2 regions of the Arthrobacter sp. UYCu512 genome follow, and region 1 is predicted to be linked to the other one. Evidence: riboswitches for the same ligand, from Rfam matches in the RefSeq annotation. Region 1 holds a riboswitch; the other holds the start of a gene.

Region 1 (4,205 bases):
CCGGTCGTCCTGGCCATCGCCGCGGCCACGTTCGCCGTGTGGATGCTCACCACCGGGGATCCGCAGGCCGCCTTTACCGCCGCCGTCGCGGTCCTCGTCATCGCCTGCCCTTGTGCTCTTGGCCTGGCGACACCGACAGCGCTGCTGACCGGAACCGGCCGCGGTGCCCAGATGGGCATCCTGATCAAGGGCCCCCAGATTCTCGAAGACACCCGGACCGTCGACACGATCGTGCTGGACAAGACCGGCACGGTGACCACTGGACGACTCTCCGTAGCGGGCATCCACACCTTCACGACGGCCGGCCAGGATGAAATCCTGGCCTACGCCGGCGCGGTTGAAGCTGCCAGCGAACACCCCATCGCCCATGCCATTGCCCGTGCAGCCAAGGGAATGGGCCCGTTGCTGCAGGTTTCCGGCTTTGAGAGCGCACCCGGCGGGGGCGTCCGCGGAACCGTCAACGGCAGGCAGATTGTCGCCGGACGCGCCGGCTGGCTGCAGGCCAACGGGATCGAACCGGAGGCCGTCCACTACACCGCACTGCAGGCGCAGGAGGATACCGGTTCCACGGTTATCTGGGTGGGCATCGACGGCGCGGCCGCCGGTACGATCAGCCTCACCGACACGGTCAAAGCCGGTTCCGCGGCCGCCATCACCAGGCTCAGGGAACTCGGGCTGCGGCCGGTCCTGCTGACCGGAGACAACGCCGCGGTCGCGGCCGCCGTGGCCGCCGAGGTGGGTATCCCTGCCGACGATGTCATGGCGGGGGTCCTGCCGGAAGGCAAAGTCGAGGCGGTACGAAAGCTTCAGGCCTCCGGAGCCACCGTGGCGATGGCCGGGGACGGCGTCAACGATGCCGCGGCCCTGGCACAGGCAGACCTGGGCATCGCGATGGGCAGTGGCACGGACGTGGCCATCGCCGCCGCCGACCTGACGGTCATGGGCAACGACCTGGGCCAGGTAGCCCAGGCCATCGAGCTCTCCCGTAAAACCCTGGCCACGATCAAGACCAACCTGTTCTGGGCCTTTTTCTACAACGCCATCGGCATCCCGGTCGCCGCTTTGGGGCTGCTGAACCCTATGATCGCCGGGGCTGCGATGGCCGCAAGCTCAGTCCTTGTGGTGAGCAACTCGCTCCGCCTGCGCGGCTTCGGCAGACCCGCCACGGACGAGGCTTCCATTCCACGGCTGCCCGTGCCTGCACGCCTGTGATGCAGGACCACCCGCGGGCGCCCACCGTGGCAGGCGGCGCGGGGGCTCCGCAGCCCGGCACGGACGGCTGATTCCGTTCAGCAGACCAGCCAGGAGCAGACACGCCAACGGCCGGCGGTCCGCAGCCCCCAAGGCAGCGGACCACCGGCCCTTCGGCAGACTCTTAGGCTCCGGCGCGCACAAACGTGACGGGGCCGGTCGCGGTCAACCACGACAGAGGATGAACCACGGTCTGGTTTTTGCCGTTCATGCCCGAGCTGAGGACCTGGCCGTTGCCGACATAGATTCCTACGTGGCCGGACTGGACCACCATGTCCCCGGGCGTGGGGGCACCGACGACCTTCCCGTAATTCATGAACTGCATCGGGGCAGGGTCGCCGACAGGAATGCCGGCTGCTCCCAGAGCCTTTTCCACCAGGCGCGTGCAGTCCTGGATGAGGCCCAGCTGCGCGTAGGCGGCTGACACCATAGTGGCGTTGACCCCGCCTGCCGTCTGGGGAGCTGCAGCAGGTGCCGTGGCGGCCTGCGGCTGGACGGTGATGCGGGGCTGGGCCTTGACGGCCGCGGCGGGCCCGGCCGCCACGGCGGCAGGAACCGGCGCTGTGACTGCAGGTTTGGGCGCTTCGATCACCGGTGCCGGGGTCGTTTCGACGGCGGGGCGCTCGAAGGAAATCCGGACGCTGGAGTCAGCACTCAGCGGCGCCGGCGCCTGGTTGGACACCTCAAGGTTCGAGGCGGGGGCCGAATCCCGCTGTGCCGGGGCATCGGCGGCTTGGGCGGCGATCCCGCTGGTCAGGACAAGCCCCGACGCGGCGGCGATGACGGCGGCCTGCCGGCCAACTCCCCCGGCGTTGTCAGCAACAGCCTTGGAGAGCGTCGCGAGGGTGCTCGTCTGGACAGTGACCGCGCGGTGGCGGCCGGAAGTTCTGCGTGTGGACATAAAAAAGTAGCCTCTCCCAATGCCTGCGGGGTTAGCTGTCGGATTCGGATGGGAGACACCCGGCCGCAGTCCCTGCAAAATGCAGTGGTGCGGCTTCACCCCAAGGCCTGGGAACAGGCCAACATGTGGTTTCCCCGTCTCTGCCGGACGAATTCTGCGAACGGATCCCGGGCAGCGGCAGAGTTAGGCAATCGGCTCGGGAGTGCCGCTCTCGGAGAAACCGGCACGGGATCGACCGTACTTCAACTCAGACCCAAGTGTCACATTTTGGTAACGCCATGGGAGGAAAGTCACATTCGGAGAACCGCGAGGATGCGTATCAACTCTCACGCACGGACACCTCGTGCGCCCCGGGCAGCCTTCGTGCATTGCCCCGCACATTGGCCGCCCATTCCCTCTCGCCTTGAGTCGCATACCCCGGAGGGGTATGCTGGGGGTGTTGTCAGTGAACTGGTATGTCCAGGCGGGGGCAAGATCCCGCCGTCACAGCCGTTCAACCCCAGCGCCTATCACCCCTTTTTGATGGATTGGAACTGACATGTGTGGAACAGAAGCCCGGACCGAATTGCCCTTGGCCGCGACAGGACAGGGGGGCTGCAGTTGCTGCGCGCCAGCGGCTGCAACGCCACAGGCGCCGATAGCTGAAGGTGCCGCGTACCTGCTCGAAGGGCTCACCTGCGGGCACTGTGTGCAGACAGTCGAGAAAGCCGTTTCCGCGCTGCACGGGGTGGAGTCCGTAGCCGTTGAGCTGGTCTCCGGAGGCGCATCCCGTCTGACCGTGGCCGGCACAGCCGGCCGCTCCGCCGTGGAAGAGGCAGTCACGGACGCGGGATACAGCCTGACCGCGAGCAAGTAATCCAGCGACCTCCCCTGACAGGCCGGCCCGCCGAGGTCCGCCTGCCACCGGAGGGACCTTCCCTGATGACCGCACCAATGGACGACCAGCACAAGCACGATCAGAGCCCCGGCGGCCCCGGGCCGGAGGCAATGCCGCATGGTGGTTCTCTCCCGGGCCAGCTACCGGAAAATGTGGCGGAACCTCATCTGGGCCACGGGCTACAACGTCATCTCCGTGCCGGTTGGCCGCCGGTGTGCTGGCCTTCGCCGGCGTCGTGCTGTCCCCCGCGGCGGGTTTCGTGCTGATGTCCGTCTCCACGATCGTTGTTGCCTTGAACGCACAGCCGCTCCGCCGGCTGAAACTGAACCCGGGGCCGGTCCGCTGAACCCGGCAGACGCCGGGAGCATCCCGGGCCGGTACCCTTAAACAAAACATGATCCGCAGGAAAGGAGGAACACCGTGACCGCAGTGCTGCGCGGAGCCAGGGTGTTCCTCCGCCGTGCGTCCCTAATGGCGGGAATGCTGGCCATCATCGCCGGGATTCTCGGGATGCACATCATGACCGGTTCCCACGCCATGCCGGCGTTTGCCGCAGGCCCGGGCACAGAGATAGCCCAGGTTGCGCAGATTTCTGTGGCGGTCACGCCCGCGCCGGGTGGGGCCGCAGTACGGGGCGCCGCGGCCGCACAGGGTCCGGCGTCCATCTCAGGGGGTTCGTGCGCCGGCGCGGGCGTGTGCGCGACGATGTCGGCCATGGGCGCGGTCTGTGTCCTTTCCCCGGGCAACCCGCCGCTGGCGCTCCCGTCGCCGGGGCTCACCCCGTTTGCGGCTACCGTTCCGGCCACGTTGCCGGCCGGTTTCGCCACCTACGCGTACCTGCCCGGGAGTCCTTCCCCGGGCGAGCTCTGCATCAGCCGGACGTAGACGGCTGAGCTGCGCCGTGACTTTCCCGGCGCATAAGCCTTTCCCTGACGTGCCGCCGCCGGGAACTCCGGCCTCCTTGGCGTGCGCGTCACCAGCCACCGGCTCCATGGGCCGGTTGATGTCTTGAAGGACCCCGATTTCCATGAAAAAGATTCTGACCCTCTCCGCCGCAGCCATCGCAGCCGCGATTGCCCTGGCCGGCTGCTCTGCCGGATCTGGTGGCAGCATGCCCGGCATGAACATGGGCGGCTCCGGCACGTCCACAGATTCCGCCCCGATAGCTGTCGGGGA
Region 2 (4,205 bases), on a different contig from region 1:
GCCAGCGGAACAGTCGCAGAATCATCTCCTGGCAGGGGCGGGGGAACCACTTTTGGCTGTTTAGCGGCCTTGGGGTGAAGACCGTCAGCGGCAAGTACCCACAAACACGGAATCCATCGGATGCCCCTGTGCGTGATTGCTTGCCACGGCGGACCGGGTCGTTGATCTCTCTGACCCGAATCCGACAGCTAACTCCGCAGGCTCTCCAGAGAGGAACCGTTGTTGACCACCCAGACCGCCAAGGGCCGCCGTCGTGCGAGCGGCCCTGCCTCGGAGCCGCGTCCCGCCGCTGCCATCACGGCAGAGCGTCCGCGCGACGCGCACCGTGACGCGCGCAGGGATCGCCGCAGCCCCTTCCGCCAAGTAACGGATTTTGCCGCCGCAAGCGGTGTAGGGCAAAAGGCGGGTATTGCACTGGCCGCTGCGGGCTTGGCCCTCACCGTCACAGTTCCCGCGACTGGCCCTGTTCTGGCCACTGACGCCGGCTCCGGCGCGGCAGCCAGCCCGGCAGTCGTGCAGCCGGATGTGACAGCAGCAGAGGCCAAGATCGACTTCAGCCGCACTGCCGTAACCACCAAGGGCGATCCGGACGGAAAGCTCAAGCAGTTACTCAGTGCACAGTCCGCCGGCTCGATCACCCGGGCGGCCTCCGCAGGCAGCCTTGGGGCGCCGCTGGACCAGATGGTCACGGCGTCGCCGTTTGGCTACCGCGTCAGCCCCATCACCGGAGGCTCGGGCGAGTTCCACCGCGGGCAGGACTACTCGGCGCAGTGCGGCACCGTCGTCCACGCTGCCGCGAGCGGCACCGTGACATTCACCGGCTGGCACCCCTACGGCGGTGGTAACCGCGTGGTGATCGACCACGGCAACGGCCTGGAGACCACCTACAACCACCTGTCCTCCGCCAGCGTGAAGGTGGGCCAGCAGGTCTCCCGCGGGGATGTTGTGGCTCTTAGCGGTACCACCGGCGCCTCCACCGGCTGCCACCTCCACTTCGAGGTTATGGTCAACGGCGAAGTCGTCGACCCGACCGGATGGCTCTGAAAAGTTGAGGGAACACTCTCGCATTCTGGGGACACGCCGTGATCCGAATGTGACATTAGGGTCCAACTGCTGTAAAGTTTGAGCTACGCCAACTTTTTCGAAGTTGGCGCTCTTGAGTGGATTGCCTAGCTCTGCCACCGCTCAAGGTCCGTTCGCATGACATCGTCTGGCAGGGGCGGGGGAACCAATTTTGGTCTTCGCAAGAAGGCCTTGGGGTTAAGTCGCAAAGCTTCCCAGGAAGCAGCGCGGCCGGGTGACTCCCATCCGAATCCGACAGCTCACCTCGCAGGCATTGGGAGAGGCTACTTTCGTGCATACACGCCAAAATTCCGCGCTTCACCGCGCTTGCGCTGCTCTTTCGAGCCCGCTGGAATCCAATGATCGCGCCGGCCTTGCCGGTGCCCGGACCGCAGGCCACACGGTTGCCGCTTTTGGCGCGTCTTCGCAGTACACCCTTCGCTAAGTAACCCATTTTCGGGGCGATCCGGCGTACCCCCAAGATGCCGGAGCGTCCTCAGCCCGCGCCTAAAAGCGCGGACCAGGAACACGAAAGAGAGAACTTAATGACTACTCGTGCAAACGCACGGCATCGCGCCGAGGTCACCAAGACCAACTCGCTGGCCGTCATTGCCAAGGCTGTCGGCGGCAACGCCGGCGGCATGGGTCGCCAGGCCGCAGTCATCGCTGCTGCTTCCGGCCTCGTCCTGACCAGCGGTATCGCAGCCAACGCTGCTGAGGCCAACGTTCAGCGCGAATCCGCCTCCGCTTCCACACTCGACGTCCAGTCGAGCACCCCGGCTGCCATCTCGGCTGCTTCCACTATCGCGATCTCCTTCGAGAAGCCGGCCGTCACCACCACCCCGGCTCCGGTTGTTGAGGCCCCGAAGCCCGTTGTGAAGGTCCAGGAAACGCCTGCTGCCAAAGCGGCCGGTACCCAGGTCGCTGCTGCCGCAACTGCCGCCACCGGCACCGCGGTAGCAGCCGTTTCCAAGGCGCCGGCCGTCGCCAGCGGCATGGGCGCAACGATCGCCGCTGCCGCTTATGCCCAGCTCGGTGTCAGCCAGGACTGCACCGCACTGGCCACGAACGCGCTCGCTGCCGCAGGCATCAACTACCACGGCTGGCCGGCAGGTTACCTGTCCCTCGGCCGCACGGTGAGCGCCGCCGAGGCACAGCCGGGCGATCTTGCCTACTACCAGAACGGTGGCGCCGGCATGGCCCACATCGCCGTTTACGTCGGCAACGGCATGGCCGTTCACGGCGGCTGGAACGGTGGAACCACCTCCCTGCAGACGGTCAACGTCGGCTCCGGCCCGGTCTTCATCCGCGTCGGCGGCTAAGACAGCAGCTTTAGCAACACAAAGGACCCCCGCCAAACGGCGGGGGTCCTTTGTGTTGCCGATCCGTGAACTTCGGCCGACACGGGCAGGGGAGAGCAAAAAAGATTCGGCGAATTGCCATGTCCGTGTTTACTCTTGTTTTGTCGATCCATAGCCCGACCATGCACAGGGCAGCCGGCCCTCGTGCCCCTGGCGGGTGCGGCCGTGAAGAGGTATGCGGATGCGCACTCTCGTTCTTAATGCTGGATATGAGCCGCTGGCGGTGGTGACCTTCCGCCGGGCGCTTGTCCTTGTGCTGACCGGGAAGGCCAGTGTTGTGGCGGAAGGCGGCGAACCTGTGGTTGGGCCGCAGGATGTGCTGGGCCGGCCGTCAGTGATACTGCTTAACCGGTATATCAGGCCCCGGTACAACACCACTACGGCGGTGAGCCGCCGCGGTGTGCTCCGCCGGGACGGACACCGGTGCGCCTACTGCGGCAAAGCCGCGCACACCATCGACCATGTCCAGCCCAAATCAAGGGGCGGCGCGGATTCCTGGGAGAACCTGGTTGCTGCCTGCCTGCGGTGCAACAACGCCAAAGGGGACCACACCCCGGCGGAGATGGGTTGGAAGCTCGGGTTCAGCCCGGCACCACCGAGGGGCACCATCTGGCAAATCAAAGAGCTGGAGAAACCAACACCGGCCTGGGACCCTTTCCTGCTGCCGGAATCCGCTGCCTGAATCCGGCCGGCGTTGGCTCGGACCCGGTCGTGGGCTTCGGTGGCGGGCCTGGAGGGCGCTAGGCTGGGCCGGTGGAATTCGATGCTGTTATTCTCGCCGGGGGCCGGTCCTCCCGGCTCGGAGGTGTCCCCAAGTCCGGACTGATCCACGACGGCGCCACCCTCCTGGAGGGTGCCCTGCGTTCTGCGCGGGGCGCGGTGGCTGTAGCCGTCGTGGGGCCCGACCCGGGACCGCTGCCCCGAGGTGTGGTGCGCTGCCGCGAGGACCCGCCCTTTGCCGGACCGGCCGCCGCCGTCGCCGAAGGCCTGGCTGCGCTGGAACGCAGCCGCGGCGCCCGGCCCCGGGCCCCGTACACCCTTGTCCTGGCCGTTGACATGCCCGGGGCAGGTGCCGCCGTCCAGGCGCTGCTGGACGCGGCGGCGGAAGCACCGCCTGGTGATGGCCTGATGGCCGTCTCAGCGGAGGGTCGGCGGCAGCCACTTGTCGGTCTATATGGCACAACTGTGCTTTTACGTTGCGCCGCGGAGGCTTCGCAGCGCGGCGCGCTCGAAAACGCGTCCGTGTTCGCCCTTCTTGCTAGGCTGGAGGTGCGGGAAGTCAACGTCCCCCAGGGGTCTACCGATGATGTGGACACATGGGGCGATGCCGCCGCGTTAGGGGTAAGCGAACCGGCCGGTGCCATACCCGCGACAGCCGACAACCCGGCATCCGGCCCGGGGCTCCCCGGCTGAACTCAAACTTGGAGGCAAACGGTGAAAAGCCAGGATGAAACTCTGGAAGAGTGGTGCCGCGCCCTGCTCCAGGCCCTGGAACTGGACGGCGTCGAAATTGACATCAACGAGGTCCTGTCCCTGGCAGGGGTCGCGGCGCACTCAGTGGTGCGCCCCGCGGCCCCCCTAACGACCTTCATCGCCGGCTTTGCCGCGGGCCTGGCCTCCGGTTCCGGCCAGGCCACGGATGCCGTCTCGATGCAGGCTGCGATGGCCGTGGCCAGCAAACTCGCCAAGGACTACGCAGCCAACGAAGCATCCGACGCATGACCACTGCACCCCTTCGGGGCAGTGCAGTTGGAGCGGGGGAAGTGCCCGAGCCCGGGCTCA

Evidence for each region. A riboswitch is a leader RNA that binds a small molecule or an ion and turns the genes downstream of it on or off. The one in region 1 is predicted to bind cyclic di-AMP.
Region 2: it holds a riboswitch for cyclic di-AMP, as region 1 does, so the genes downstream of both, ABIB49_RS08275 (NlpC/P60 family protein) here and ABIB49_RS15145 (NlpC/P60 family protein) in region 1, are expected to answer to the same signal.

Annotation. Positions count from the first base shown of each region.
Region 1 is NZ_JBEPPA010000014.1:63,324-67,528, reverse strand. Features, by position in the region: gene ABIB49_RS15150 (heavy metal translocating P-type ATPase) at 1-1,212, shown strand, start outside; gene ABIB49_RS15145 (NlpC/P60 family protein) at 1,376-2,152, opposite strand; cyclic di-AMP (ydaO/yuaA leader) riboswitch at 2,159-2,321, opposite strand; gene ABIB49_RS15140 (heavy-metal-associated domain-containing protein) at 2,691-3,008, shown strand; partial or broken gene ABIB49_RS15135 (heavy metal translocating P-type ATPase) at 3,147-3,375, shown strand; gene ABIB49_RS15130 (hypothetical protein) at 3,450-3,914, shown strand; gene ABIB49_RS15125 (DUF305 domain-containing protein) at 4,057-4,205, shown strand, end outside.
Region 2 is NZ_JBEPPA010000006.1:165,941-170,145, reverse strand. Features, by position in the region: cyclic di-AMP (ydaO/yuaA leader) riboswitch at 5-218, shown strand; gene ABIB49_RS08280 (M23 family metallopeptidase) at 223-1,044, shown strand; cyclic di-AMP (ydaO/yuaA leader) riboswitch at 1,192-1,350, shown strand; gene ABIB49_RS08275 (NlpC/P60 family protein) at 1,608-2,384, shown strand; gene ABIB49_RS08270 (HNH endonuclease) at 2,605-3,105, shown strand; gene mobA (molybdenum cofactor guanylyltransferase) at 3,177-3,836, shown strand; gene ABIB49_RS08260 (DUF6457 domain-containing protein) at 3,858-4,145, shown strand; gene ABIB49_RS08255 (molybdopterin molybdotransferase MoeA) at 4,142-4,205, shown strand, end outside.